Regions from separate parts of the Atlantibacter sp. MEI4A-1023 genome, predicted to be linked through region 4. Evidence: predicted binding sites of a transcription regulator. Region 4 holds the regulator's gene; each other region holds the start of a gene.
The links. Region 4 encodes PurR, which represses purine synthesis genes. Its sites were predicted from a motif close to CANGCAAACGTTTGCNTG; they were not measured.
Positions count from the first base shown of each region.

Region 1 (7,603 bases), 680 kb from region 4:
TTACGCCAGTTATCGTTGGCAAACCCTTCCTGGGTAGAGCCCTGCAACACACCGACGTGCTTGCCTTTCAGCGACTCGATGGTAGGCTGGATCGGCGAGCCTTTGGAGGCGATCAGGCGGGAATCCGCCGCGTACAGTTTTTCTGAGAAGGCGATTTCCTGCTGGCGTTTTTCAGTAATCGATAACGAAGAGATAATCGCGTCGATTTTTTTGGCTTTCAGCGACGGGATCAACGAGTCGAAATCGCTGCCCACCCAAGTACATTTCACCGCCATGCGCTTGCACATCTCATTACCGAGATCGATATCGAAACCCACGAAATCGCCTTTGGCGTCTTTAGAAGAGAATGGTGCGTAGGTGGCGTCCGTCCCAATACGAACCGTCTGCGGTAGCGCGGCGAACGCGCTGGACGCCACGGAGAGCCCCAGCAGCAATGACAGTGCAATAGCCTTCTTCTTCATACGTTACCCTCAAGTGGTTTTCTTTGTGTTGTTTATATTGTTGTGTTGCTACTTTGCATTGCACTTCCTGTGCCAGTTTTCGCGGAACGGGCGAGCCCCGGCAGATGTTAAGTAAAAGTTACAATAAAGTAGATGTAGTGAAAGATAGCATTACGAAGGGGAATGTCTTTAGCGGAAATGCGTGAACGGGGATTATATTTTCAGGATTTGATCGCGGTTACAAAAATGCCCCAAAATGAGGCGCTCAGATTTCGACGCACCGAACAGATGCGTCAGGCTCCCTGCCAGCGATGGAAAAGATCTTCCGGCAGTTCGATATCCAACTGGTCCAGTACCCGGTTCACCGTCTGGTTAATCACGTCATTGAGTGTGGCGGGCTGATGATAAAACGCAGGCATCGGCGGCATTATTACCGCGCCTAGCTCGGCGGCCTGGGTCATCAGGCGCAGATGTCCGACATGCAGCGGGGTCTCCCGCACGCACAGAATTAACGGACGGCGTTCTTTCAACACGACGTCTGCGGCGCGGGTCAGCAACCCATCGGTGTAGCTGTGCACGATACCGGAGAGGGTTTTGATGGAGCATGGCAGGATAACCATGCCGGAGGTGCGAAACGACCCGGATGAAATGCTGGCGGCGATATCCCGCGCATCGTGGACTACATCAGCCAACGCCTGCACATCGCGCAGCGATAGCGAGGTTTCCAGCGCCAGCGTCTGGCGTGCGGCCTGGCTCATGATCAGATGGGTTTCGACGTCAGGCACCGATTGCAGCACCTGCAACAGCCGAACCCCATAAATCGCTCCGCTTGCCCCGGAAATGCCTACGATGAGTCGTTTCATTAGTTTTTGCCTGAACGGAAAATACGTGGGCAAACTTTGCCGCAACAGAGAGGGATATGCAAGTTAGCCAGGCATTAAAGGGAAATGCACAGAGAAGGAATGAAAAATCCCTCCCGGTGGCCCGGAAGGGATCGACGTTTTACCCTTCGTTATGCATCTCTAAATTCTCCACTTCGTTCTGGCGCAGCACCGCTTTGGCGTCGTCATTACGCAGGGATTCAAGATACTCCAGATATTGCTGGTCAACGTCTTTCGTGACGTAAACGCCGTTAAACACCGAGCATTCAAACTGCTGAATATCGGGGTTCTCGGCGCGTACCGCTTCAATCAGATCGTCCAGGTCCTGGAAAATCAGCCCGTCTGCGCCGATGATCTGGCGGATTTCATCCACTTCGCGCCCGTGGGCAATCAGCTCGTTAGCGCTCGGCATATCAATGCCGTAGACGTTCGGGAAACGAATTTCCGGCGCGGCAGAGGCCAGATAAACCTTTTTCGCACCCGCCTCACGCGCCATCTCGATAATCTGCTCAGAGGTGGTGCCGCGAACGATAGAATCATCCACCAGCAATACGTTCTTATCGCGGAATTCTGCGCGGTTGGCGTTGAGCTTGCGGCGCACCGATTTACGGCGCAGATGCTGGCCCGGCATGATAAAGGTGCGGCCCACGTAGCGGTTTTTCACAAAACCCTGGCGGTACGGCTTATTCAGGATGTGGGCAATCTCCAGCGCGATATCGCAGGAGGTTTCCGGGATTGGGATGACCACGTCGATATCGAGATCTTCCCATTCACGGGCGATTTTCTCGCCGAGCTTTTTACCCATGCCGACGCGGGCGCTGTACACGGAAATCTTGTCGATAAACGAGTCAGGGCGCGCAAAGTAGACATACTCGAACAGGCACGGATTGCTGGCCGGGTTATCGGCGCACTGGCGGGTAAACAGCTGGCCCTTCTCGGTGATGTAAATCGCCTCGCCGGGCGCGACGTCGCGTAAGAATTCGAAGCCCAGGGTATCCAGCGCCACGCTCTCAGAGGCCACCATATACTCGGTGCGGCCATCGCCGATATCGCGCTTGCCCAGCACCAGCGGGCGGATGCCGTTCGGATCGCGGAACGCCACCATGCCGTGGCCGATAATCATCGCCACACAGGCATACGCGCCGCGGATCAGGCGGTTAGTCGCGGCGATGGCGGCAAAAATGTTGTCCGCTTCAAGCGGGTAATGACGGAAGTTATCCAGTTCGCTGGCGAATACGTTCAGCAGAACTTCGGAATCCGAGGTGGTATTGATATGGCGGCGCTTCTCTTCAAACAGCATCCGGCGCAGTTCGTGCGCGTTGGTCAGGTTGCCGTTATGCGCCAGGGTGATCCCGTACGGGGAGTTCACATAAAAGGGTTGTGCTTCGGAGGCACTTGAACTGCCTGCTGTCGGATAACGCACATGGCCGATACCCATATTGCCTTGCAGACGCTGCATATGGCGGGCTTCGAATACATCACTCACCAGGCCGTTGGCTTTGCGCAGGCGAAAGCCGTTGTTTGCATCAATGGTGATGATGCCTGCGGCATCCTGCCCACGGTGCTGAAGCACCGTTAACGCGTCATAAATAGACTGGTTTACCGGCATAACACCGGCGATACCGACAATACCGCACATGTTGTCTTTTCCTCATTAAGAGACTGCCCCCGGCACAATTACCGGGGTAAGAAACTTGACGAGCTTTGCAGATAGTCAAAAAACCATCTGATGATGAAACTGAATTGCGGGATAAGCTGCGATTTTTGCCAGTCGTCGCTTTTGGAAAAGCCGGTAAAGGTATCAAGAAAGAACAGAATGGCGGAGACGATAAGCGCACCGCGCAGCGCGCCAAAACAGATCCCCAACACCCTGTCTGTACCCGACAGGCCGGTTTTCTCCACCAGCGCGCCAATCACATAGTTGACGATCGCGCCGACAATCAGCGTCGCAACAAACAGCACTGCGATCGCTATCCCATTACGTACCAGTTCGTCTTCAAAGCCAGTGAACCAAACCGCCAGGTAAGTGTAGTAGTGGCTGGCGACAAAAAAGGCACAGCCCCAGGTAACCAGCGATAACGCTTCACGCACAAACCCGCGGATAACGCTTACCAAACAGGAAAAGCCGATAACCGCGATGATGGCGTAATCTATCCAGACCATGAATGTGTCCTGTGATAAATCGCCCTGACGTCCAGTTCGGGGCGCATTCTAACAGAAAAAGAAAACGTTTGCGTAGGGATTTCCTTTCCCTTGCTCAATAAAAAAAGGCGTTGAAAAAATCTTCAACGCCGTGCTTTTTTCCCCGGTTCCCGCTGCGTTTCAGGGAGAGCTTCTTGTCTTATCTGTTATTTATCAACAGATAAGTCTGCTCATCCCCGACCATCAGTTTACGGAATAATTCATCACTACCCCGTTCAGCCCGGAAAGCTGGTTAAGCTCGCTAAGCGATCCTTTTAACTTATCGCGTGAGGCGTCCGGCCCAACCAGAATGCGGGTGATTTTACCCTGTACCGGCGTTGACGGCGACGTATAAACCCGGTACCCCGCGCCGCGCAGTTTACCAACAATTTCATTCACTTTGTCGGCATTTTTGAGCGCGCCCAACTGCACCACATAAGCTTTGCCGGTCGGCGGCGTATCCGGTTTAGCCGGTTCGGCTTTCTTCGGCGGTGCCTCTTCACTCAGCATCGCCAGCTGTTCGTCGGTTTTATCTTTTTGCGGTTTGGTCTGCGGTTTTTTCGGCGTGTCCTGCGCTTTCGGTTTGCCCGGCGGGACAGGCTCCGGTTCCGGCAGCGGATCGAGATTATTGGCGTTATTCGCCAGACGCCCGGTATCGATCGCCGAGGCCGCCGCGTTCGCCGCCCTCACCTCTTCCGCCGCGCCTTCCGGCGGCTGTGCGGGCAGCGCCTGCGTGGCGGCAGGCAGCATATCCGGCTCGTCGGTATCCCCTGGCTTCGGCACCAGCGGGATTGCCGCGAACTCATCCTGGTAATGTTTTTTCTGGCCGTCCAGCAGCCCTGGCAGCAAAATTACGCCCAGCGCGACCAGCACGATCGTGCCCACTAATCGGTTTTGAAATTTACTCGCCACCTCGCCTCCTCGCGTCCATCGCTTCCATTACATGCGCTACGGTATGAAACGAACCGCACACCAGTACGGTATCTTGCGGTTGAGCCTGCGCCATAGCGGCATCCCAGGCCTGCACCACGCTCTGATAGCGTTCACCCTGCTTCAGGTGTTCCAGCAGTTGCTCAGCCGTGGCACCGCGCGGGCCCTCCAGTGGGGCACAATACCAGCTATCCACCACCGGCTCCAGACAGGCCAGCGTGCCCGCAATATCTTTATCGTGCAGCATCCCGATGACCGCAAGCACTTTCCCGCCCGCAGGCAGGCGCTGCATCTGGCTCGCCAGATACGCTGCCGCATGGGGATTGTGCGCCACATCCAGAATCACGCGCGGCGATTCGCTGACGCACTGAAAACGCCCCGGCAGCAGCGCCTGTTCAATGCCCTGGCGGATAGCGGCTTCGCTCACCGCCAGCTGGCTGGCGCGGATCGCTGCCAGCGCCGTGGCGGCGTTCGGCTGCGGCACGTTAGGCAGCGGCAGATCGCGCAATTCACCCTGCGCATCCTGGAAATGCCAGCCGGTCTCGTTCGCCTGGTAATCCCAGTCTACGCCGCGCCGCGCCAGCAGCGCGCCTTTCTCCAGGGCAACCGCCGCGATGGAAGCGGGCATATCCGGCTCGCCGACGATGGCCGGTTTCCCGGCGCGGAACACGCCCGCTTTCTCACGGCCAATACTTTCGCGATCCGGCCCCAGCCAGTCAGTATGGTCGAGGGCGATACTGGTGATGACCGCCACATCGCAATCCACCAGGTTGGTGGCATCCAGACGCCCGCCGAGGCCCACTTCCAGAATCACCACATCCAGCGCCGACTGTTTAAACAACCACAGCGCCGACAGCGTGCCGTACTCGAAATAAGTCAGCGAGGTCTCGCCGCGCGCGGTCTCAATGGCGCTGAACGACGCGGTATGGTCGGATTCCGAAAGCTCCGCGCCCTGAATGCGCACCCGCTCGGTATAGCGCATCAGATGCGGCGAACTGTAGACGCCAACCCGCAGCCCAGCCGCCATCAGAATAGCTTCCAGCGTGCGGCAGGTGGTGCCTTTGCCGTTAGTGCCGGCAACCGTAAACACAAACGGCGCGGGCTTTTGAACGTCAAGGGTCGCCGCCACGCGCGATACGCGCTCCAGCCCCATGTCGATAGTTTTACTGTGCAGGTTTTCCAGATAAGAAAGCCACGTAGCCAGGGGCGACGTGGCGTGGGGAATGCAGTCTTTTTCCATGATGCCCGTACGTGTTAGCGATGGATAAACAAAAAGGGCAGCGCCGTTATGGCCCTGCCCTTCATGACGATCAGGCCTCTTGTTCCTGGTCTGGCGCTGGCGGAACCACAATGGTTTCCAGCGGCGCATCCGGCCCTGGTGCCGGGAGATTCATCATTTTCGCCAGCAGGCTGGCCAGCTTCAGGCGCAGTTCAGGACGACGAATAATCATATCGATCGCCCCTTTCTCGATTAAGAACTCGCTGCGCTGGAAACCGGCAGGCAGTTTCTCACGCACGGTCTGTTCGATAACGCGCGGGCCGGCAAAGCCAATCAGCGCTTTCGGCTCGGCGATGTTCAGATCGCCCAGCATCGCGAAGCTGGCGGAAACGCCGCCCATGGTCGGGTCGGTCAGCACGGAGATATACGGCAAGCCGCGCTCCTGCATTTTCGCCAGCGCTGCGCTGGTTTTCGCCATTTGCATCAGCGACATCAGCGCTTCCTGCATACGTGCGCCGCCGGATGCGGAGAAGCAGATCATCGGGCAGTTGTCTTCCAGCGCCTGCTCAACGGCACGCACAAAGCGTGCACCCACCACGGAGCCCATTGAGCCGCCCATAAAGGAAAACTCAAACGCCGCCGCAACCACCGGCATATCGTGCAGGGTGCCTTTCATCACCACCAGCGCGTCTTTCTCGCCAGTTTCTTTCTGGGCGCTTGCCAGACGATCTTTATACTTTTTGGAGTCTTTGAACTTCAGCACGTCTTTCGGCTCAAGTTCGCTCCCCAGCTCCACCATTGAGCCTTCGTCTAACAGGCTGTGCAGGCGGTCACGCGCCGCCATACGCATATGATGATCGCACTTCGGGCAAACCCCCAGGTTACGCTCCAGCTCGGCGCGGTAGAGAACCTGACCGCAGCTGTCGCACTTGGTCCACACCCCTTCAGGGATGCTCGCCTTACGGGAAGGGGTGATATTGCTCTTATTGAGAATTCGTTCAATCCAGCTCATTGATGACCTTTCTGCCTGAACCTGGTCGATGCCAGTTTTTCTGTCGGCAGCGAATAAATTCTGACCGCCGACAGACCATAAATGGTGCTCATTAAAACATAACAGACCGCGAGTTGGGATAAAAAAGTGGTCTAACCGCGCGATCCTGCTCTTGTTTCATGAACGTGATGGTTATCTTCCGTTTCGTGCCGCGGCTCGCTTGTGGCGGATAATTTCCACCACGCCCGGCAATACCGACAGGATGATGATCGCCACTATCAGCAGCTTTAAGTTTTCCTGAACGATCGGCAAATCGCCAAACAGATAACCCGCATAGGTAAACAGTAATACCCACAGCAGCGCGCCGATCACGTTATAGGCCGCGAAATGGCGGTAGGACATATGCCCCATCCCGGCGACAAACGGCGCGAAGGTGCGCACAATCGGTACAAAGCGCGCAAGGATAATGGTTTTGCCGCCGTGGCGCTCGTAAAACGCGTGGGTTTTATCCAGATAGCTGCGGCGGAAAATCTTTGAGTTGGGATTACTGAACAGCTTTTCGCCGAACAGCCTGCCAATGGTGTAATTCACCGCATCGCCGATAATCGCCGCCACAATCATTAACACCACCATCAGATGGACATTGAGATCGTTGGTCGGCAGCGCGGAAATCGCCCCGGCGACAAACAGCAGCGAATCGCCCGGCAGGAAGGGCGTTACCACCAGCCCGGTTTCACAAAACAGAATCAAAAACAGGATAGCGTAAACCCAAATCCCATAATCGGCGACCAGTTCCGCCAGATGCACGTCAATGTGCAGGATGAAATCGATCACAAAGCGAATAATGTCCATACTGCGTTACATCCTCAACAGCCTTTAGTCAGCTAAAAAAAGTGGGCCCATCGGCGTCTTCGGCAGCTCGAAACGGTCAGGATAATCCACGCTGACCAGATAAAGCCCC
Region 1 covers NZ_CM149568.1:3,227,140-3,234,742, forward strand. Annotated here, with positions in the region: gene argT (lysine/arginine/ornithine ABC transporter substrate-binding protein ArgT) at 1-461, opposite strand, end outside; gene ACVV26_RS15375 (UbiX family flavin prenyltransferase) at 734-1,303, opposite strand; gene purF (amidophosphoribosyltransferase) at 1,443-2,960, opposite strand; gene cvpA (colicin V production protein) at 2,999-3,484, opposite strand; gene dedD (cell division protein DedD) at 3,707-4,414, opposite strand; gene folC (bifunctional tetrahydrofolate synthase/dihydrofolate synthase) at 4,404-5,672, opposite strand; gene accD (acetyl-CoA carboxylase, carboxyltransferase subunit beta) at 5,743-6,663, opposite strand; gene ACVV26_RS15405 (DedA family protein) at 6,835-7,494, opposite strand; gene truA (tRNA pseudouridine(38-40) synthase TruA) at 7,519-7,603, opposite strand, start outside.
Region 1: cvpA (colicin V production protein) is a predicted target of PurR. The motif match lies at 3,542-3,559, and genes of this name have one in related genera.

Region 2 (7,603 bases), 1.4 Mb from region 4:
CGACAAACACCTTCTGGAAACGGCGCTCCAGAGCGGCGTCTTTCTCAATGTACTGACGATACTCATCCAGCGTCGTCGCACCCACGCAGTGCAGTTCACCACGCGCCAGCGCGGGTTTCAGCATGTTCCCGGCGTCCATCGCACCATCGGCTTTACCTGCGCCGACCATGGTGTGCAATTCGTCAATAAACAGAATGACGTTACCTTCCTGCTTAGAGAGATCGCTAAGTACGCCTTTTAAGCGCTCTTCGAATTCACCACGATACTTCGCCCCGGCCACCAGCGCGCCCATATCCAGCGCTAGTACGCGGCGGCCTTTTAAGCCTTCCGGGACTTCGCCATTGACGATGCGCTGTGCCAGCCCTTCGACGATAGCGGTTTTACCCACCCCGGGCTCGCCGATCAGGACCGGGTTGTTTTTAGTACGGCGTTGTAATACCTGGATAGTGCGGCGGATCTCTTCGTCACGGCCAATCACCGGGTCAAGCTTGCCCTGCTCGGCACGCTCGGTGAGATCGAGGGTGTATTTTTTCAAAGCCTGGCGCTGATCTTCAGCCCCCTGATCGTTCACGCTTTCACCTCCACGCATTTGCGTAATCGCCTGAGTAATATTCGCGGTATTGGCGCCCGCTGCCTTTAATAAGTCGGCGAGGGTGCCACGCGATTCAAGCGCCGCCAGAACAAACAGTTCAGACGATATAAAGTTGTCGCCCTGCTTTTGCGCCAGCTTGTCGCAAAGATTCAGGACGCGGACTAAATCCTGTGACGGCTGTACGTCGCCGCCGGTGCCTTCTACCTGCGGTAAACGGCTTAACGCCTGATCGATATCAGTGCGCAACTTGCCGGCATTAATGCCCGCCGAGGTAAGTAAAGGACGAACGGAACCCCCTTCCTGATTCAGCAAGGCGCTCATAAGATGTAAGGGTTCGATGAATTGGTTGTCGTGCCCCAGTGCCAGCGACTGGGCATCGGCAAGAGCAAGCTGGAATTTATTGGTAAGACGATCCAGACGCATAACTCCTCCCATAAACAGGTCAAATTTGCTACTGGAGATTAAATGAGGTCATCCCTCAATTATTCAAGGTGAATGACCTGAATTATGTGAAAAGAAAACAACGCGTTCTGGATCGTCTTGATTCGCTAGGTTATATCAGCCAAATGAAACTTGCCATACGGCCCGTGATTCTGTCACGGCGGTATGAGAAAAAATCATCTTTTTCAGTAAAGGTACAGCGGTCGCCGCCATAGATTTTCGTCACGCCAGCCGCCGTTAAACGCTGACGCGCAAGCTGGTAGATATCGGCGAAATACTTTTTGCCTGCCGGACGAAACGCGCTGGCGGCCTGGCCGTCTTTAGCGATAAACGCATCACGTACGTCATCGCCCACTTCAAATGCCTGAGGGCCGATCGCCGGGCCTAGCCACGCCATGACGTTTTCCGGGCGATCGTTGAAACTCGCGAGGGTCGCTTCAAGCACCCCGTCGCATAATCCCCGCCATCCCGCATGTGCGGCAGCCACTTCGCTGCCCGCCTGATTACAGAATAGCACCGGCAAACAGTCTGCGGTCATTACCGCACACACGGTACCCGGCGTATCGCTCCAGGAGGCATCGGCGCGTTTAGTGGCGTATGGTTCGCCGGTCAGGCGTAATACCGCATTGCCGTGCACCTGTTCCAGCCACACCGCCCTGGAAGGCATCTGTGCGGCAGCGAACAGCCGGCGTCGATTTTCCTCGACGTCGTCCAGGTTGTCGCCGCAGTGCGCGCCCAGATTGAGCGAGTCATACGCCCCGGCGCTCACGCCGCCGATGCGGGTGCTGCTACAGGCCGCAACGCCCGGCGGCAACGGCCAGTCGGGGATGATCAGTTTTGTCATAACCAGTCAACGTCGTCTTTATGCGCTTCAAAGTCAGCACGCAGCGCATTGATGAGATCAACCATATCCTGTGGGATTGGCGCATGCCATTCCATCTGGATACCGGTTATCGGGTGGTACAGGCGCAGCATAGTAGCGTGTAACGCCTGGCGGTCAAACTGACGCAGCGCCTGAATGAACGCCTCAGAGGCCCCTTTCGGCGGGCGCGGACGGCCGCCATACAGCTGATCGCCCACCAGCGGATGAGTAATATGAGCCATATGCACGCGGATCTGGTGAGTACGGCCGGTTTCCAGGCGTAAACGCAGACGGGTATGAATCCGAAAATGCTCCATAATCCTGTAGTGTGTGACGGCTGGTTTACCCATCGGATGAACCGACATATGTGTGCGTTTGGTCGGGTGGCGGCTGATGGGTTCTTCCACCGTTCCGCCCGCCGTCATATGGCCGATAGCCACCGCTTCATACTCACGGGTGATCTCGCGCAATTGCAGCGATTCGACCAGACGGGTTTGTGCCGGAATGGTTTTCGCCACTACCATCAAACCGGTAGTGTCTTTATCCAGACGGTGCACGATACCCGCGCGCGGCACGTCGGCAATTGGCGGATAATAGTGCAACAGCGCGTTAAGCACCGTGCCGTCAGGGTTGCCCGCGCCGGGATGCACCACGAAATCGCGCGGTTTGTTGATCACTAAAATATCGTCATCTTCATAAACGATATTCAGCGGGATATCCTGGGGTTCAAAGCGGGCGTCTTCTTCGATTTCTACATCGATAACCACGTTTTCGCCGCCGAACACTTTTTCTTTTGGCTTATCGCTAATCTTGCCGTTGAGCTGGACGCGCTGGTCTAAAATCCACTCTTTTATGCGCGATCGCGAATAATCAGGGAACATTTCGGCCAAAGCCTGATCTAAGCGTTGACCGAGTTGAGATTCGGACACCGTTGCAGTGAGTTGTACTCGTTGTGCCATATACTGCTTCTTCGTTTACGTTGGGATTTACGGCTTCGCCGTATAATATAGTGTGCTATTGTAGCTGGTCTTAACCGGGAGCAGGAACTGTCATTCTCCCGTACAAGTAAAACATTCTGAGGAAAGTCAAAACGTCATGACGCGCATGAAATATCTGGTGGCTGCCGCCACGTTGAGCCTGGCTTTGGCGGGTTGCTCCGGTTCTAAGGAAGAGGTCCCTGATAATCCGCCATCTGAAATTTACGCGACTGCTCAGCAAAAACTGCAGGACGGTAACTGGAAAGCGGCAATAACGCAACTGGAAGCGCTGGATAATCGTTATCCATTCGGGCCGTACTCCCAACAGGTTCAGCTGGATCTGATCTATGCGTACTACAAAAACGCCGATCTTCCGCTGGCTCAGGCTTCCATCGATCGTTTTATGCGTCTGAACCCGACTCACCCGAACATTGACTACGTGATGTATATGCGCGGGCTGACCAATATGGCGCTGGATGACAGCGCGCTGCAAGGTTTCTTCGGCGTCGATCGTTCTGACCGCGACCCGCAACATGCGCGCGACGCTTTCCGCGATTTCGCGAAGCTGACCCGCGGCTATCCACAAAGCCAGTACGTCACTGATGCGACCAAACGCATGGTATTCCTGAAAGACCGTCTGGCGAAGTATGAGCTTTCCGTCGCACAGTACTATACCAAACGTGGCGCGTATGTTGCCGTGGTTAACCGTGTAGAAGGGATGCTGCGTGATTATCCGGATACCCAGGCCACTCGCGATGGCCTGAAGTTAATGGAAAACGCCTACCGCGAAATGCAGATGAATGCGCAGGCGGATAAAGTTGCCAAAATCATCGAAACCAATGGCAGCAACACCTGACCGTTATTAATGAAAAAAGGCAGCCTGGCTGCCTTTTTTATGCCCGCAACCCGGATATGCCGGGATTTAGCGCGAAGTCATCCCATCAAATATGGCCCGAAAACGGCTGCCCGACAAGGGAAAAATGTCCTCTTCCTGTCCTGCCTCACAAAACAGTTTCCTTGACAAAAAGTGACAAAATTACGTGATTTACATCACACATTTTGACACTCATGGCGTTATGCTGAAATCACCAAGACGGGAAAGACGAGAGGTAAAATTTATGACAATGAACATTACCAGCAAACAAATGGAAATCACCCCGGCTATTCGCCAGCATGTCACAGACCGTCTCGCTAAACTGGATAAATGGCAAACTCACTTAATTAATCCGCACATAATCTTATCCAGAGAACCTCAAGGCTTCGTCGCTGACGCCACCATGAATACGCCAAACGGCCATCTTGTCGCCAGTGCAAAACACGAAGATATGTATACGGCTATTAACGAACTCATTAACAAACTGGAGCGACAACTGAACAAAGTGCAGCACAAAGGGGAAGCTCGTCGCGCAGTACCTTCAGTTAAAGACGTTAGCTTCGCAGAAGAAGAGTAATCACTTACAGCCTAACAACGCGCCTCCGGGCGCGTTTTTTATTGACAGAGCGAAAACACTACGGGTAGTGTAATCCCTACATTTTCAAGGAACATGTTATGAAACAACTGCCGTTCTTCTTCGCATTCTTTTTTACCTTCCCCTGAACGGGAGGCTTTTCGTCATGTGATAAAGAATGCGAAGACGAACAAACAGGCCTCCCACATCGGGGGGCCTTTTTTATGACTATAAAAAAGGTAGCGTTATGACAGCGGAAAACCCTTTACTGGCTCTGCGGGATAAAATCAGTGCGTTGGATGAGAAGTTACTGGCGCTATTAGCCGAGCGTCGCACCCTGGCGGTGGAAGTCGGCAAAGCCAAGCTCGCCACGCATCGCCCGGTGCGGGATATCGACCGCGAACGCGATCTGCTGGATAAGCTGATTACGCTGGGCAAAGCCCATCATCTTGATGCGCACTACATCACTCGCCTGTTTCAACTGATTATCGAAGATTCCGTATTAACCCAGCAGGCGCTACTCCAGCAACATCTGAATCAAACCAATCCGCACTCGGCGCGCGTGGCGTTTCTTGGCCCGAAAGGCTCTTACTCGCACCTGGCGGCGCGTCAGTATGCCGTTCGCCATTTTGAGCAGTTTATTGAAAGCGGTTGCGCAAAATTCCATGAAATTTTTAACCAGGTGGAAACCGGCCAGGCGGATTACGCGGTGGTGCCACTTGAGAACACCAGTTCCGGCGCGATTAACGACGTTTACGACCTGCTCCAGCACACCAGCCTGTCTATTGTCGGTGAATTAACGATTCCTATCGATCACTGCGTACTGGTATCAGGCTCTACCGACCTTGAAAACATCGAAACCATTTACAGCCATCCGCAGCCTTTCCAGCAGTGCAGCCAGTTCCTGAACCGCTACCCGCACTGGAAAATTGAGTATTGCGAAAGCACGTCCGCCGCGATGGAAAAAGTGGCCCAGATGAAATCGCCGAAAGTGGCGGCATTAGGAAGCGAAGCTGGCGGCGCGTTGTATGGTTTGCAGGTACTGGAGCGTAATCTGGCAAACCAGACGCAAAACATCACCCGATTTGTAGTACTGGCGCGTAAAGCAATTCACGTTTCCGATCAGGTACCGGCGAAAACCACCTTACTAATGGCCACAGGCCAGCAGGCTGGCGCCCTGGTGGAAGCATTACTTGTACTGCGTAATCACAATCTGATTATGACTCGCCTGGAATCACGACCGATTAACGGCAATCCGTGGGAAGAGATGTTCTACCTCGATGTGCAGGCCAATGTTCAGCAAGAGGAAATGCAGCAGGCGCTGCGCGAACTCACTGAAATTACCCGTTCTATGAAAGTGCTGGGCTGCTATCCCAGTGAAAACGTGGTGCCGGTCGATCCGGCGTAACTCATAAAAAAGCCAGCGAGTTCGCTGGCTTTTTCAGTTTACTGGCGGCTGTCGTTCGCCTGGCGCAGCAGAGTACGGCTTTCGCTTTGAAAGCGTTGTGCATAATCGCCAAACCAGTGTTCAACTTTGCGGAAGCTGTCGATAAACGCCTGCTTATCGCCCTGCTCCAGTAAGCCAATTGCCTCGCCAAAGCGCTGGTAGTAACGCTTAATCAGCGCCAGATTGTCTTCCGATGACATAATGATATCCGCATAGAGTTGCGGGTCCTGAGCGAACAGCCGCCCGACCATCGCCAGTTCCAGCCGATAAATGGGCGATGACAGCGCCAGCAGTTTTTCCAGCTGTACGTTCTCTTCAGCCAAGTGCAGACCGTAAGCAAAGGTCGCGAAGTGACGCAGCGCCTGGATGAACGCCATATTCTGGTCATGTTCCACAGCGTTACTGCGATGCAGTCGCGCACCCCATACCTGAATCTGCTCCAGAAACCACTGGTACGCTTCCGGCTGACGCCCGTCACAGTAGACCACCACCTGTTTCGCCAGGCTGCCGCTGTCCGGGCCAAACATCGGGTGCAAGCCCAGCACCGGCCCGCTATGGGCATTCAGCATCGCCTGTAACGGACCATTCTTCACCGACGCGAGATCGACAAGAATACAGTCATCCGGCAGACGCGGCAGTTTGGCGATAACCTGTTCAGTCACGTGGATTGGCACGCTGACGATCACCATCCCGGCGTCGGCAACGAACATCTCCGCCTGCGGCCAGTCGTGTTGTTCAAGGATACGCACCTGGTAACCAGACAGTTGCAGCATCTTTTCAAACAGACGTCCCATCTGCCCTGCTCCGCCGACGATCACCACCGGGCGCAACGCCGGATGCAGCGTTTTGAAGCCTTTGTCATTTTCATGGGCATAGGATTCGCGCATCACCCGGCGCAGCACATCCTCAATCAGATCCGGCGAGACACCAAGCTGTTCGGCTTCCTGACGACGCGACGCCAGCATTGAGGCCTCACGCTCTGGCACGTAGACCGGCAGGCCATAGCGGCTTTTGACTTCGCCAACTTCAGATACCAGTTCCAGACGGCGCGCCAGCAGCCCCAGCAGCGCCTTATCCACTTCATCGATTTGATCGCGCAGTGCGGTCAATTCTGCAACCATAATCACCTCTTAAGCGAAACGCGCCGCGAGCGTACCGTTCAAATCGTTGTGGATTTCCTGCAACAGCGCGTCGGTGGTTTCCCAATTGATACAGGCATCGGTCACGGAGACGCCGTATTTCATCTCACTGCGCGGTTGCTCGGAGGACTGATTGCCTTCGAATAAATGGCTTTCAATCATTAGTCCGATAATCGAACGGTTGCCATCTTTAATCTGCGCGACGACCGATTCGGCGACGCCCGGCTGGCGGCGGTAGTCTTTGTTTGAATTACCATGGCTGCAATCTATCATCAGCGCCGGACGTAGTCCCGCCTGTTCCATCTCTTTTTCACATTGCGCCACATCCGCCGGGCTGTAGTTCGGCGCTTTGCCGCCGCGCAAAATCACGTGGCCATCCGGGTTACCTTGGGTCTGCAACAGACAAACCTGGCCCGCCTGGTTGATGCCGACAAAACGGTGAGACTGCTCAGCGGCGCGCATTGCATTAATTGCCGTCGCCAGGCTGCCATCGGTGCCGTTTTTAAAGCCCACCGGCATGGAAAGACCTGAAGCCATTTCACGGTGGGTTTGCGATTCGGTGGTACGCGCGCCGATCGCGGACCAGCTAAACAGATCGCCCAAGTACTGTGGGCTGTTGGGATCGAGCGCCTCGGTCGCCAGCGGCAATCCCATATTAACCAGCTCTACCAGCAGGCTACGGGCGATTTTCAGACCC
Region 2 covers NZ_CM149568.1:1,141,425-1,149,027, reverse strand. Annotated here, with positions in the region: gene clpB (ATP-dependent chaperone ClpB) at 1-1,015, opposite strand, end outside; gene yfiH (purine nucleoside phosphorylase YfiH) at 1,146-1,877, opposite strand; gene rluD (23S rRNA pseudouridine(1911/1915/1917) synthase RluD) at 1,874-2,854, opposite strand; gene bamD (outer membrane protein assembly factor BamD) at 2,991-3,728, shown strand; gene raiA (ribosome-associated translation inhibitor RaiA) at 3,991-4,323, shown strand; Phe leader region at 4,421-4,546, shown strand; gene pheL (pheA operon leader peptide PheL) at 4,422-4,469, shown strand; gene pheA (bifunctional chorismate mutase/prephenate dehydratase) at 4,568-5,728, shown strand; gene tyrA (bifunctional chorismate mutase/prephenate dehydrogenase) at 5,767-6,888, opposite strand; gene aroF (3-deoxy-7-phosphoheptulonate synthase AroF) at 6,898-7,603, opposite strand, start outside.
Region 2: raiA (ribosome-associated translation inhibitor RaiA) is a predicted target of PurR. The motif match lies at 3,824-3,841, and genes of this name have one in related genera.

Region 3 (7,603 bases), 1.8 Mb from region 4:
TAAATGGCGAACAGCCATACCCTTGGGACCTACTTCAGCCCCAGGATGTGATGAGCCGACATCGAGGTGCCAAACACCGCCGTCGATATGAACTCTTGGGCGGTATCAGCCTGTTATCCCCGGAGTACCTTTTATCCGTTGAGCGATGGCCCTTCCATTCAGAACCACCGGATCACTATGACCTGCTTTCGCACCTGCTCGCGCCGTCACGCTCGCAGTCAAGCTGGCTTATGCCATTGCACTAACCTCCTGATGTCCGACCAGGATTAGCCAACCTTCGTGCTCCTCCGTTACGCTTTAGGAGGAGACCGCCCCAGTCAAACTACCCACCAGACACTGTCCGCAACCCGGATCACGGGTCCACGTTAGAACACCAGCCATTAAAGGGTGGTATTTCAAGGATGGCTCCACGCAGACTGGCGTCCACGCTTCAAAGCCTCCCACCTATCCTGCACATCAAGGACCAGTGTTCAGTGTCAAGCTATAGTAAAGGTTCACGGGGTCTTTCCGTCTTGCCGCGGGTACACTGCATCTTCACAGCGATTTCAATTTCACTGAGTCTCGGGTGGAGACAGCCTGGCCATCATTACGCCATTCGTGCAGGTCGGAACTTACCCGACAAGGAATTTCGCTACCTTAGGACCGTTATAGTTACGGCCGCCGTTTACCGGGGCTTCGATCAAGAGCTTCGCGTTGCCGCTAACCCCATCAATTAACCTTCCGGCACCGGGCAGGCGTCACACCGTATACGTCCACTTTCGTGTTTGCACAGTGCTGTGTTTTTAATAAACAGTTGCAGCCAGCTGGTATCTTCGACTGGCTTCAGCTCCACGGGTAAACCGCTTCACCTACATGCCAGCGTGCCTTCTCCCGAAGTTACGGCACCATTTTGCCTAGTTCCTTCACCCGAGTTCTCTCAAGCGCCTTGGTATTCTCTACCTGACCACCTGTGTCGGTTTGGGGTACGATTTCGTGTTACCTGATGCTTAGAGGCTTTTCCTGGAAGCAGGGCATTTGTTACTTCAGCACCGTGGTGCCTCGTCATCACGCCTCAGTGTTAACAGCATTCCGGATTTACCTGGAACACCCACCTACACGCTTAAACCGGGACAACCGTCGCCCGGCCAACATAGCCTTCTCCGTCCCCCCTTCGCAGTAACACCAAGTACAGGAATATTAACCTGTTTCCCATCGACTACGCCTTTCGGCCTCGCCTTAGGGGTCGACTCACCCTGCCCCGATTAACGTTGGACAGGAACCCTTGGTCTTCCGGCGAGCGGGCTTTTCACCCGCTTTATCGTTACTTATGTCAGCATTCGCACTTCTGATACCTCCAGCAGACCTCACAGTCCACCTTCGACGGCTTACAGAACGCTCCCCTACCCAACAACGCATAAGCGTCGCTGCCGCAGCTTCGGTGCATGGTTTAGCCCCGTTACATCTTCCGCGCAGGCCGACTCGACCAGTGAGCTATTACGCTTTCTTTAAATGATGGCTGCTTCTAAGCCAACATCCTGGCTGTCTGGGCCTTCCCACATCGTTTCCCACTTAACCATGACTTTGGGACCTTAGCTGGCGGTCTGGGTTGTTTCCCTCTTCACGACGGACGTTAGCACCCGCCGTGTGTCTCCCGTGATAACATTCTGTGGTATTCGTAGTTTGCATCGGGTTGGTAAGCCGGGATGGCCCCCTAGCCGAAACAGTGCTCTACCCCCACAGATGAATTCACGAGGCGCTACCTAAATAGCTTTCGGGGAGAACCAGCTATCTCCCGGTTTGATTGGCCTTTCACCCCCAGCCACAGGTCATCCGCTAATTTTTCAACATTAGTCGGTTCGGTCCTCCAGTTAGTGTTACCCAACCTTCAACCTGCCCATGGCTAGATCACCGGGTTTCGGGTCTATACCCTGCAACTTAACGCCCAGTTAAGACTCGGTTTCCCTGCGGCTCCCCTATACGGTTAACCTTGCTACAGAATATAAGTCGCTGACCCATTATACAAAAGGTACGCAGTCACCCCATAAATGAGGCTCCCACTGCTTGTACGTACACGGTTTCAGGTTCTTTTTCACTCCCCTCGCCGGGGTTCTTTTCGCCTTTCCCTCACGGTACTGGTTCACTATCGGTCAGTCAGGAGTATTTAGCCTTGGAGGATGGTCCCCCCGTATTCAGACAGGATGTCACGTGTCCCGCCCTACTCATCGAGTTCACAGCACATGCGCTTTTGTGTACGGGACTATCACCCTGTACCGTCGGACTTTCCAGACCGTTCCACTAACACACATGCTGATTCAGACTCTGGGCTGCTCCCCGTTCGCTCGCCGCTACTGGGGGAATCTCGGTTGATTTCTTTTCCTCGGGGTACTTAGATGTTTCAGTTCCCCCGGTTCGCCTCGTTAACCTATGTATTCAGTTAACGATAGTGCAACGAATTGCACTGGGTTTCCCCATTCGGACATCGTCGGTTATAGCGGTTCATATCACCTTACCGACGCTTTTCGCAGATTAGCACGTCCTTCATCGCCTCTGACTGCCAGGGCATCCACCGTGTACGCTTGGTCGCTTAACCTCACAACCCGGAGCAGTTTCTGCTTCGTGCTGCAAGTGTTTGAGAGACTCTGGCATGGCATCGTCATTCCTTATTACGGAGAAATGCGACGGCATGCCGTTTCAATTTTCAGCTTGTTCCGGATTGTTAAAGAGCAAATACTTCGCAATACACACAGGGTGTATTCTGAAGTATCACGGGCGCGCACCTTTCACTTGCGTACCAAGCAGGTGGCGTCCCTTAGGGGATTCGAACCCCTGTTACCGCCGTGAAAGGGCGGTGTCCTGGGCCTCTAGACGAAAGGGACATACATCTTTCGCAGACACCCTGCTTCTTACTTTCTATCAGACAATCTGTGTGAGCACTGCGCGGGTGGTATCTTTAAGGTAAGGAGGTGATCCAACCGCAGGTTCCCCTACGGTTACCTTGTTACGACTTCACCCCAGTCATGAATCACAAAGTGGTAAGCGCCCTCCCGGAGGTTAAGCTACCTACTTCTTTTGCAACCCACTCCCATGGTGTGACGGGCGGTGTGTACAAGGCCCGGGAACGTATTCACCGTGGCATTCTGATCCACGATTACTAGCGATTCCGACTTCATGGAGTCGAGTTGCAGACTCCAATCCGGACTACGACGCACTTTATGAGGTCCGCTTGCTCTCGCGAGGTCGCTTCTCTTTGTATGCGCCATTGTAGCACGTGTGTAGCCCTGGTCGTAAGGGCCATGATGACTTGACGTCATCCCCACCTTCCTCCAGTTTATCACTGGCAGTCTCCTTTGAGTTCCCGGCCGGACCGCTGGCAACAAAGGATAAGGGTTGCGCTCGTTGCGGGACTTAACCCAACATTTCACAACACGAGCTGACGACAGCCATGCAGCACCTGTCTCACAGTTCCCGAAGGCACTTCCGCATCTCTGCAGAATTCTGTGGATGTCAAGACCAGGTAAGGTTCTTCGCGTTGCATCGAATTAAACCACATGCTCCACCGCTTGTGCGGGCCCCCGTCAATTCATTTGAGTTTTAACCTTGCGGCCGTACTCCCCAGGCGGTCGACTTAACGCGTTAGCTCCGGAAGCCACGCCTCAAGGGCACAACCTCCAAGTCGACATCGTTTACGGCGTGGACTACCAGGGTATCTAATCCTGTTTGCTCCCCACGCTTTCGCACCTGAGCGTCAGTCTTTGTCCAGGGGGCCGCCTTCGCCACCGGTATTCCTCCAGATCTCTACGCATTTCACCGCTACACCTGGAATTCTACCCCCCTCTACAAGACTCAAGCCTGCCAGTTTCGGATGCAGTTCCCAGGTTGAGCCCGGGGATTTCACATCCGACTTGACAGACCGCCTGCGTGCGCTTTACGCCCAGTAATTCCGATTAACGCTTGCACCCTCCGTATTACCGCGGCTGCTGGCACGGAGTTAGCCGGTGCTTCTTCTGCGGGTAACGTCAATGAAAGTGGTTATTAACCACTCTCCCTTCCTCCCCGCTGAAAGTACTTTACAACCCGAAGGCCTTCTTCATACACGCGGCATGGCTGCATCAGGCTTGCGCCCATTGTGCAATATTCCCCACTGCTGCCTCCCGTAGGAGTCTGGACCGTGTCTCAGTTCCAGTGTGGCTGGTCATCCTCTCAGACCAGCTAGGGATCGTCGCCTAGGTGAGCCGTTACCCCACCTACTAGCTAATCCCATCTGGGTTCATCTGATGGCAAGAGGCCCGAAGGTCCCCCTCTTTGGTCTTGCGACGTTATGCGGTATTAGCTACCGTTTCCAGTAGTTATCCCCCTCCATCAGGCAGATCCCCAGACATTACTCACCCGTCCGCCACTCGTCAGCAAAGCAGCAAGCTGCTTCCTGTTACCGTTCGACTTGCATGTGTTAGGCCTGCCGCCAGCGTTCAATCTGAGCCATGATCAAACTCTTCAATTTAAAAGTTTGATGCTCGTGAATTAAACTTCGTAATGAATTACGTGTTCACTCAGAGACTTGATAATTCTATGTGCATCCGAAGATGCTGAGATATCAATCCTGCGAGTGCCCACACAGATTGTCTGATAAATTGTTAAAGAGCAGTTGCGACGCGGCATTCAGCTCACTGTCGCGAGGTGGCGTATATTACGCTTTCCTCTTTCAGAGTCAACCCTGAATTTCAGGATTTTTCTCTTCAATCGCCGCCGTTACATTGTGATGTTGTTCACATGTTCCGTGTCGATGGAGGCGCATTATAGGGAGTTCTTTTGTCGCCGCAACAGGAAAATGACAGAAAAATGACTGACTGCTGCATTCCACAGCAAAACCCCGCCTTATACCCATTTACACACAGAGTTATCCACACTCCATCGAAATTCTAAAAATTCGCGAGCGTTGCGCAAACGTTTTCGTTACAATGCCCGCGCTAAAACAAGGATGCCCCGCGAGGGGCGTTAGCTGAGTTTTTAACGAAAAATTCAGCTAACGCTCTCTGTAATTGTCAAATCCAGGGGATTTACCATGCAACAACGTCGTCCAGTGCGCCGCGCTCTGCTCAGTGTTTCTGATAAAGCCGGTATTGTCGAATTCGCTCAGGCTCTTTCCCAACGTGGTGTGGAGCTGCTGTCTACCGGCGGCACTGCCCGTCTGTTAGCAGATAAAAGCCTGCCGGTAACCGAAGTGTCTGACTACACCGGTTTTCCGGAGATGATGGATGGACGCGTCAAAACGCTGCACCCTAAAGTCCACGGCGGCATTCTGGGCCGTCGCGGCCAGGACGATGCGATTATGGCCGAACACGCTATCGCGCCAATCGACATGGTGGTTGTTAATCTTTATCCGTTCGCGCAAACTGTCGCCCGTGAAGGCTGCTCGCTGGAAGATGCCGTCGAGAATATCGATATCGGCGGCCCGACCATGGTGCGCTCCGCCGCCAAGAACCATAAAGATGTCGCCATCGTAGTAAAGAGCAGTGACTACACCGCCATTATTAATGAAATGGATGCTAACGACGGTTCCCTGACGCTGGATACCCGTTTCGATCTCGCGATTAAAGCATTCGAACACACCGCTGCGTACGACAGCATGATCGCCAACTACTTCGGTAGCCTGGTTCCTGCCTATCATGGCGAGAGCAAAGAACCCGCTGGCCGCTTCCCCCGCACGCTGAACCTGAACTTCATTAAAAAGCAGGATATGCGCTACGGCGAGAACAGCCATCAGAATGCTGCCTTCTATATAGAAGAAGAAATCAAAGAAGCCTCTGTTGCGACTGCCACCCAGCTACAGGGTAAAGCGCTCTCTTATAACAACATCGCTGATACCGACGCGGCGCTGGAGTGCGTGAAAGAGTTCAGCGAACCGGCGTGCGTGATCGTGAAACACGCTAACCCGTGCGGCGTAGCGGTGAATGCTTCTATTCTTGAAGCCTACGATCGCGCCTATAAAACCGACCCAACCTCCGCGTTTGGCGGCATCATCGCTTTTAACCGCGAACTGGATGCCGAAACCGCGCAGGCGATTATTTCCCGTCAGTTTGTTGAGGTGATCATCGCCCCGTCAGCTTCTGAAGAAGCGTTGAAAATCACGGCGGCCAAACAGAACGTTCGCGTTCTGGTATGCGGCCAGTGGCAGCAGCGCGTTCCGGGCCTGGATTTCAAACGCGTCAACGGCGGCTTACTGGTTCAGGACCACGATCTGGGCATGGTGAGCGAAAGCGACCTGCGCGTGGTGACCAAACGCCAGCCGACCGAACAGGAACTGCGCGACGCGCTGTTCTGCTGGAAAGTAGCGAAGTTCGTGAAGTCCAACGCCATTGTGTATGCCAAAGAAAATATGACCATCGGCATTGGCGCAGGCCAGATGAGCCGCGTGTACTCGGCGAAGATCGCCGGGATTAAAGCCGGTGACGAAGGGCTGGAAGTGAAAGGTTCCGCGATGGCGTCCGACGCCTTCTTCCCGTTCCGTGATGGCATCGACGCCGCTGCCGCCGTCGGTATTCGCTGCGTGATCCAGCCTGGCGGTTCTATCCGTGATGATGAAGTCATCGCCGCCGCCGATGAGCATGGCATCGCAATGATCTTTACCGATATGCGCCACTTCCGCCACTAAGGATCTGAGAATGAAAGTATTAGTGATTGGTAACGGCGGGCGCGAGCATGCGCTGGCCTGGAAAGCGGCCCAGTCGCCGCGTGTATCCACCGTTTTTGTCGCGCCGGGTAATGCCGGGACCGCGCAGGAGCCTGCATTACAGAACGTGGCGATTAACGCTACGGATATCGCCGGGCTGTTGAGCTTCGCGCAGAACGAAAATATCGATTTGACCATCGTTGGCCCGGAAGCGCCGCTGGTAATTGGCGTGGTGGATGCGTTTCGCGCCGCCGGGCTGAAAATTTTCGGCCCAACCCGGGGCGCCGCGCAGTTGGAAGGTTCTAAAGCCTTCACCAAAGATTTCCTGGCGCGTCATAACATCCCGACGGCGGAATACCAGAACTTTACCGAGGTCGAACCCGCGCTGGCGTACATTCGTGAGAAAGGCGCGCCGATCGTGATTAAAGCCGACGGTCTGGCGGCAGGCAAAGGCGTGATCGTTGCCATGACGCTGGAAGAAGCCGAGTCCGCCGCCAAAGACATGCTGGCCGGTAACGCCTTTGGCGACGCAGGCCACCGTATCGTAGTGGAAGAGTTCCTGGACGGCGAAGAAGCCAGCTTCATTGTGATGGTCGACGGCGAACACGTTGAACCGATGGCCACCAGCCAGGATCACAAGCGCGTCGGCGACGGCGATACCGGGCCGAATACCGGCGGCATGGGCGCGTACTCTCCTGCCCCGGTGGTGACCGCCGATGTCCACCAGCGCACCATGGAACGCGTAATATGGCCGACCGTGCGCGGCATGGCAGCGGAAGGCAATACCTACACCGGTTTCCTGTATGCCGGGCTGATGATCGATAAGCAGGGCAATCCGAAGGTTATCGAATTCAACTGCCGCTTTGGCGATCCGGAAACCCAGCCGATCATGCTGCGTCTGCAGTCCGATTTGGTGGAGCTGTGCCTGGCGGCCTGCGACGGCAAACTGGACGAGGT
Region 3 covers NZ_CM149568.1:4,368,127-4,375,729, forward strand. Annotated here, with positions in the region: rRNA gene ACVV26_RS20705 (23S ribosomal RNA) at 1-2,569, opposite strand, end outside; tRNA gene ACVV26_RS20710 (tRNA-Glu) at 2,780-2,855, opposite strand; rRNA gene ACVV26_RS20715 (16S ribosomal RNA) at 2,936-4,477, opposite strand; gene purH (bifunctional phosphoribosylaminoimidazolecarboxamide formyltransferase/IMP cyclohydrolase) at 5,039-6,628, shown strand; gene purD (phosphoribosylamine--glycine ligase) at 6,639-7,603, shown strand, end outside.
Region 3: purH (bifunctional phosphoribosylaminoimidazolecarboxamide formyltransferase/IMP cyclohydrolase) is a predicted target of PurR. The motif match lies at 4,914-4,931, and genes of this name have one in related genera.

Region 4 (7,603 bases):
ATGTCTGGCCATATTATGACCACAGCGGAAGTATCCAAAATATTAACCTCGGAAAATAACCGCCAAATCTGGTTTAAGCCGCAGGACGCCACGCTGATGAAGTATATCCTGCATAAAGGATTTATTGGCATTGATGGTATTAGCCTGACGGTGGGCGAGGTGACCGCCACCCGCTTCTGCGTCTATTTAATTCCCGAGACGCTTCAGCGCACCACGCTGGGAAATAAAAAGCTCGGCCATCGGGTTAATATTGAAATCGATCCGCAGACCCAGGCGGTGGTGGATACAGTAGAACGCGTGCTGGCGGCGCGTGATGCGGCAACGATAATCCCTGACGCATAAGCCACAAAAAACCCCGGGAAACCGGGGTTTTATTTAGCGCGCCACGCGCAAACCGTTTTCGATACCCCGGCTAAACACTACCTGCCAGAGTTGCAGATCCCGGGCGCGAAACGCCCCGGCGCAGGCGTTCAGGTAATAGCTGAACATGCGTTTAAAACGTTCAGAATAATTGCCCGCAAGCGTAGGCCACGCCTCCATAAACCGCGCATGCCAGGCCATCAGGGTTTTATCGTAATCTGCACCGAAGTTGTGCCAGTCCTCCATCACAAAATGGCGGGCGCTGGCGTCGGCGATATGGCGCACAGAAGGCAGACAGCCGTTGGGGAAAATATACTTATCGATCCACGGGTCGACGTTGTTATCCGTTTTACGCGAGCCGATGGTATGCAATAAGAAAATCCCGTCGGGTTTTAGATTACGGTTCACCACCTCGAAATAGGTGTCATAGTTTTTCGGACCGACGTGTTCAAACATGCCCACCGAAACGATACGGTCAAAGCGATCATCCAGTTCGCGGTAGTCCTGCAACAGGATAGTCACGTTCAGCCCCTGGCAGCGTTCCCGCGCCATTTTCTGCTGCTCGGCAGAGATGGTCACACCGGTCACCGAGACGCCATATTCCCGCGCGGCGAACTCCGCCAGGCCGCCCCAGCCGCAGCCGATATCCAGTAAACGCATCCCCGGTTCCAGCTGGAGTTTTTCACACACCAGCCGCAGTTTATCGCGCTGGGCGTCGGCGAGATTGTCAGCCGTTTTCCAGTAGCCACAGGAGTACTGCATCTGCCCGTCCAGCATCAGGCTGAACAGATCGTTGCCTAAATCGTAGTGCTCTTTACCCACCCTCCAGGCGCGTTTTTGCGTTTGAAGATTGAAGATCCGCGCGCTCAACACCCGCAACGTATCTTTAAAATGGGTCGGCAGTTGGTTTTCCAGACCCGCTTTAATCACGTTGGTAAAAAACTGGTCCAGCCGTTCGCATTCCCACCAGCCGTCCATATAGCTTTCGCCGAGACCGAGCGATCCCTGTTGCAATACGCGTTTATAAAAATCGGGGTTTTTGACCTGGAGATCGGCAGGGGAAGGGCCATTAATAGCGACACCCGCTTTGCTCAGCAGGTCATTAACAATACGGAACCACTGATTGTCCCGTGGCTCGACTTCTTCTATACACGATGAACTCATAGCTTCTCCATCACTGTGCGGTGAACATCGCCCTGAATGCAGGGCGTCGAGAAATCGCGGAATAATCCGCGAGCCTGAAATCCGACGAGAACAGAGGAAGGGAGAAGGCCCTTACCTTAAAGGCCATCCGTGGTGCTAAATGAAAATCCGTAGAGACTTTTATTTTTAAAAGACTGCCAATCAGTATAGAACTCACCCAACAGGCGTTCAATAAAAAATGATTAGCAGTCTAATTAAATTTGCAAGGCGGATCAGGAGCTTTGCGATGAGGTCGCAGGCTCACGCAGCCGCGCGGTTGCGCTGTCAGTGGCCTGCATGCGATAGCCCAGAGTGACAATCAGCACGGTAGACAGCATCACGCTGGTGGTAGAGAGCAGCGGCGCGGAAGAGACCAACCAGGAGACCGCCAGGCTGGCAATAAAGCACAAGCCCAGCTGCAAGGTGTTTTGCAGCGCGGCGGCACGGCCGGTCGCCTGGGGGAACGGTTGCAGGGCAGATGCCACCACGATGGGATAAATCGCGCCGTTCACCGCCGCCATCAGGCAGAACGGGATCAGCACCAGCGTCAGGCTGGCATTCGGCATGAGCCCTGCGCCCCAGGTGGCGACCACGCTCAGCGTAAACAGAATCAACAGCCACGGCAGCATCTGCGGGCCATGCCATTTTTTCAACGCGCTGCGACAGCCGTAACCGCCAATCAGAAACGCGATGGTTTGCGGCACATAGCTCAGGCCAATCGCCGTTGGTCCGTAACCCATGTCATTAAGGATAAACGGCGAGCCGGTGAGCCAGGCAAAGAAGCTGGCGGAGCAGCCTGCGTAAATGAGCACGTTGCCACGGTAGGTTTTGGAACGCAGCAACGTCATGAAGCTGAGCGACGGCGCGTCGGCATGGTGCGCCGGCGCACGCGGTTTCAGGCGCAGCGCCGGGATCATCAAGACTAGGGTGACGGCAAACAGCACCAGGAAAATCACTTTCCAGTCAAAATGATGCAGCAGCCAGCTGCCTAACAGCGGGGCGAGAGCAGGCGACAGCGCGACCAGCGGCATAATGGTGGCGAAAATGCGGTTGGTGCGGGTCGCGGGATAATAATCGGTGACCAGCGCCTGCCAGGTTACGGCAGCGGCACAGACGCCTACCGCCTGGACAAAGCGCAGCGCCAGCAGCATGGCGGTATTGTCTACCCACAGCATGCCGAGACAGCCCACGGCGAATATGCCCAGGCCCGCCAGTAAAATCGGCTTACGGCCATAGCGATCGGATAACGGGCCCCACGCCAGTTGCGCAACGGCAAACCCGGCCAGGAATAAACTCAGGCTGGCGCTAACGGCAGAGGCCTCTGTGCCCAAATCCTGCTGAATGGCGGCAAACGCCGGTAAATACATATCGGTAGCCAGGAAGCCCAGAACGCTTAACCCTGCCAGCCAGACTAAAAAACCTCGTGAAGGACGCATGGTAATTCTCTTCTTTTTTGATCTGATAACGCTTATTACGGACGCAGGAGTGTACAAAAGTGCAATCGTCCTTGTGAAACGTTAATATTTGCACGTTCCTTTCAAATTTTTTGCAGGCAGAACATGTGGTCTGAATATTCACTGGAAGTGGTTGATGCGGTGGCGCGTAACGGCAGCTTCAGCGCGGCGGCGCAGGAACTGCACCGGGTGCCGTCGGCGGTGAGCTATACCGTTAAACAACTGGAAGAATGGCTGGCGGTTCCGCTATTTATCCGCCGTCACCGGGAAGTGGAGCTAACGCCTGCCGGGGCGTGGTTTTTAAAAGAGGGCCGTTCTGTTATCAGAAAAATGATGGTCACGCGCCAGCAGTGCCAGCAGATCGCCAACGGCTGGCGCGGGCAGCTCTCTATTGCGGTGGATAATATCGTCAAACCGGCGCGTACCCGCCAGCTAATCCTTGATTTCTATCGTCATTTCGACGATGTGGAACTGATTGTCGCCCAGGAAGTGTTTAACGGCGTGTGGGATGCGCTGTCGGACGGGCGCGTCGAGCTGGCGATTGGCGCGACCCAGGCGATCCCGGTGGGCGGACGGTTCGCGTTTCGCGATATGGGGCCGCTAAGCTGGCAGTGTGTGGTGAGCGCCAGCCATCCGCTGGCGGCGGAACAGACACCGCTCAGCGATGACCAACTGCGCCAGTGGCCGTCGCTGGTACTGGAAGATACCTCGCGCTCATTGCCCAAGCGCACCACCTGGCTGCTGGATAATCAGCGCCGCGTGGTGGTGCCAGACTGGGCGACAGCGGTGGCGTGTTTAAACAACGGCTTGTGCGTCGGCATGGTGCCTGCGCATGTGGCGCACGACCCGGTAGTGGCAGGGCACTGGAAAAAGCTGGAACTGGACGACCCGTTCCCGGACTCCCCGTGCTGCCTCACCTGGAAACAAACCGATACTTCACCTGCGCTGCTGTGGCTGCTGGATTATCTGGGCGATAGCGAAACGCTGAACCGGGAGTGGTTGATGGAGCCGGAATAACCGGCTCCGGGAGGATTAACGGCGGTAGTCGCGGAACGGACCGTCTGCGACGGAGCGGCGCTCAATCAGACGCGGATGCACTTCGATGGTTTGTGACTCTTCGCGCTTATTCACGATGCGGTCGAGCAGCATATTAAACGCGGTTTCGCCCAGGGAATCTTTCGGCTGATGAATGGTCGTCAGCGCCGGGCTGAAATAGCGCGCGTTGCGCACATTGTCATAACCGATCACCGAAATATCCTGCGGCACCCGCAGGCCCATCTCATCGGCGGCGCAAATCGCGCCCATCGCCATCACGTCGCCGCCGCAGAACACGGCGGTAGGGCGCGGCTGCTGGGAAAGGATCTGCTGCATGGCGCGATAGCCGGATTCCGGCTCGAAATCACCCTGCACAATCCAGTTTTCCGGCACGCTGATTTGCACTTCTTCCAGCGCTTTCAGGAAACCGGCCAGACGGCCCGCGCCGGTGTTACGTTCCAGCGGACCGGGGATCACGCCGATTTCGCGGTGGCCGCGCTCAATCAGGTAGCGCCCGGCCATATAACCGCCCTGGAAGGCGTTATCGATCACCGAGTCGGTGAAGTCGGCTTTGGATTCGCCCCAGTCCATCACCACCATCGGAATATGGCGATACTCTTCCAGCATCGACAGCAGGGATTCCGGGTATTCGGAGCACATCACCAGTAAACCGTCGACGCGCTTTTGCGCCATCATCGACAGATAGGCGCGCTGTTTTTCCTGGTTGTTATGGGCGTTACCGAGGATCAGCGTATAGCCTTTGGTGAAACAACTGTTTTCCACGGCTTCGATAATTTCAGCAAAATAGGGCGCTTCGCTGCTGGTCGCCAGCAAACCGATAGATTTGGTGTGATTAACTTTTAAACTGCGCGCCACGGCGCTCGGGGAATAGTGCAATTCCTTGATGGCTGCCCAAACTGCGTTGCGTGTTTCTTCCGCAACAAAGCGGGTTTTGTTAATCACATGCGACACAGTTGTAGTGGAAACGTTTGCGCGTTTAGCGACATCTTTTATTGTTGCCATTCTTGTTACTCCAGACCCTCTCCGAGCCCCTGTTCATCACAGGTTAAACGTTTGCCTATGCCAACCTCGGTCCGCAACATTTCGGTTGCAGTATGTCGGGGATTGCGACATTAAAAGGAGGGGGTCAATGGCTGGTGAAAAATAAGGTAGCGACGGATTTTGTCTGATCTTGCGCAAAAGGGGAAGAGGGAAAACGCATATCAGCTTAAATCCCGTGGTAATTTTGTCTGAATTTATGCAAAAATGATCTGCACACACTTTTAATGTGGGTAACAAGGAGAGCAAAAATGAGCACAGACCTGAAATTTTCTCTGGTGACGACCGTTATCGTGCTGGGACTGATTGTGGCAACCGGTTTAGTTGCGGTACTGAACTAAACAGAAATTACATTTCGACCGCGTTTGGCAATAACAAACACCAGAAAATGGCTATTTTTTGGTGTTTGGTTCGATTTCCTGACTCCCGCTTCTGTTTCACCTCATTATTCACATTTGCGCAAAAATCTTTTGCCAAAATGGTTACTTCCTTTCTGATGTGACAAATGTCACTCTTTGCTTCTTTTTTGCTACAAGTCGCCGTGTAGTAAACACACGTGAAGCGACACGATTTCTGGAATTCACCAATGAAAATAAATTATCCGTTGCTGGCGCTGGCTATCGGCGCGTTTGGGATCGGCACGACTGAGTTTTCACCGATGGGGCTGTTGCCGGTCATCGCAAAAGGTGTCGATGTCTCGATCCCTGCTGCCGGAATGCTCATCAGCGCCTATGCGGTAGGGGTGATGGTTGGCGCGCCGCTGATGACGCTGCTTTTGTCTCATCGTGCACGGCGCAGCGCGCTGATCTTCCTGATGGCGATTTTCACTCTCGGCAATGTGCTTTCTGCCATCGCGCCGGATTACGCCACTTTAATGATCTCACGCATTATCACCAGCCTGAACCACGGCGCGTTTTTTGGCCTGGGGTCGGTGGTCGCGGCAAGCGTAGTGCCGAAACATAAACAGGCCAGCGCGGTCGCCACGATGTTTATGGGCCTGACGATTGCCAATATCGGCGGCGTGCCTGCTGCCACGTGGCTCGGCGAGACCATCGGCTGGCGGATGTCGTTCCTGGCGACGGCGGGCCTCGGCGTGATTTCTATGGTTAGCCTGTGGTTCTCGCTGCCGAAAGGCGGCGCAGGCGAACGCCCGGACGTGAAAAAAGAGTTGTCGGTACTGATGCGTCCGCAGGTGGTCAGCGCACTGTTAACCACCGTCTTAGGCGCGGGGGCGATGTTTACGCTGTATACCTATATTTCCCCGGTATTGCAGCATGTTACCCACGCGACGCCGCTGTTCGTTACCGCGATGCTGGTGCTGATTGGCGTCGGTTTCTCCCTTGGCAACTGGCTGGGTGGCCGACTGGCGGATAAATCCGTGACCGGCACCCTGAAAGGCTTTTTATTGCTGCTGATCGTGATTATGGCCGCTATTCCGTGGCTGGCGCGCAGTGAATTTGGCGCGGCGCTGAGCATGGTGGTATGGGGCGCGGCGACCTTTGCGGTGGTGCCGCCGTTGCAGATGCGCGTGATGCGCGTTGCCAGCGAAGCGCCGGGACTGTCGTCATCGGTAAATATCGGGGCGTTTAACCTGGGCAATGCGCTGGGCGCGGCGGCAGGCGGCGCGGTGATCCAGGCGGGGTTAGGGTTCAGCATGGTGCCGGTGATGGGCGCAATGATTGCATCGGTCGGGCTGGCGCTGGTGGTGCTGTCATCAAGACGTGAACGCGAGACGCTGTGTGCGGCGGAATAAAAAACGGAGAAGGGCGACCTTCTCCGTGACAGGGGCTTAGGCGGCGAAGTTTTTCGCCGCAAACTCCCAGTTTACCAGCGCCCAGAAGTGCTCCAGATACTGCGGGCGGGCGTTGCGGTAATCGATGTAGTAAGCATGTTCCCACACGTCCACCGTCAACAGCGGTTTAGCATCGCTGGTTAGCGGAGTACCGGCGTTAGAGGTTGAGACAATCGCCAGCGCGCCGTCAGGTTTTTTCACCAGCCATGTCCAGCCAGAACCAAAGTTCTTAATAGCCGCATCGGTGAACTGCGCTTTGAACTCCGCAAAGCTGCCAAACGCCGTGTTGATGGCGTCAGCCAGCGTGCCGGTCGGCTCGCCGCCCGCCTGAGGTGCCAGGCAGTGCCAGTAGAAGGTGTGGTTCCACACTTGTGCAGCGTTATTGAAAACCCCACCTTCAGCGCTGCGCACGATCTCTTCCAGTGATTTTCCTTCAAACGCGGTGCCTTTGATCAGGTTATTCAGATTGGTGACATAGGCCTGATGGTGCTTGCCGTAGTGGTACTCCAGGGTTTCAGCGGAGATATGCGGCGCGAGGGCCTCTTTGGCATACGGTAATGCAGGTAATTCGAACGACATTGCTTCACTCCTTATTATGTTTCACTAAATTCCACAAATTTAGTGTGGCTTTAGGGTAGCAAATCAAAAGGGTAAGCAAAAGATGAAGTTACCTGCCTGTTAGCCAGGCAGGGGGAGGATTAACGAATAGTTTTTGACGTCA
Region 4 covers NZ_CM149568.1:2,548,163-2,555,765, reverse strand. Annotated here, with positions in the region: gene ACVV26_RS12275 (riboflavin synthase subunit alpha) at 1-342, shown strand, start outside; gene cfa (cyclopropane fatty acyl phospholipid synthase) at 376-1,524, opposite strand; gene punC (purine nucleoside transporter PunC) at 1,776-2,978, opposite strand; gene punR (DNA-binding transcriptional activator PunR) at 3,102-4,013, shown strand; gene purR (HTH-type transcriptional repressor PurR) at 4,029-5,054, opposite strand; gene cydH (cytochrome bd-I oxidase subunit CydH) at 5,342-5,431, shown strand; gene ACVV26_RS12245 (MFS transporter) at 5,677-6,843, shown strand; gene sodB (superoxide dismutase [Fe]) at 6,880-7,461, opposite strand; gene ACVV26_RS12235 (C40 family peptidase) at 7,581-7,603, opposite strand, start outside.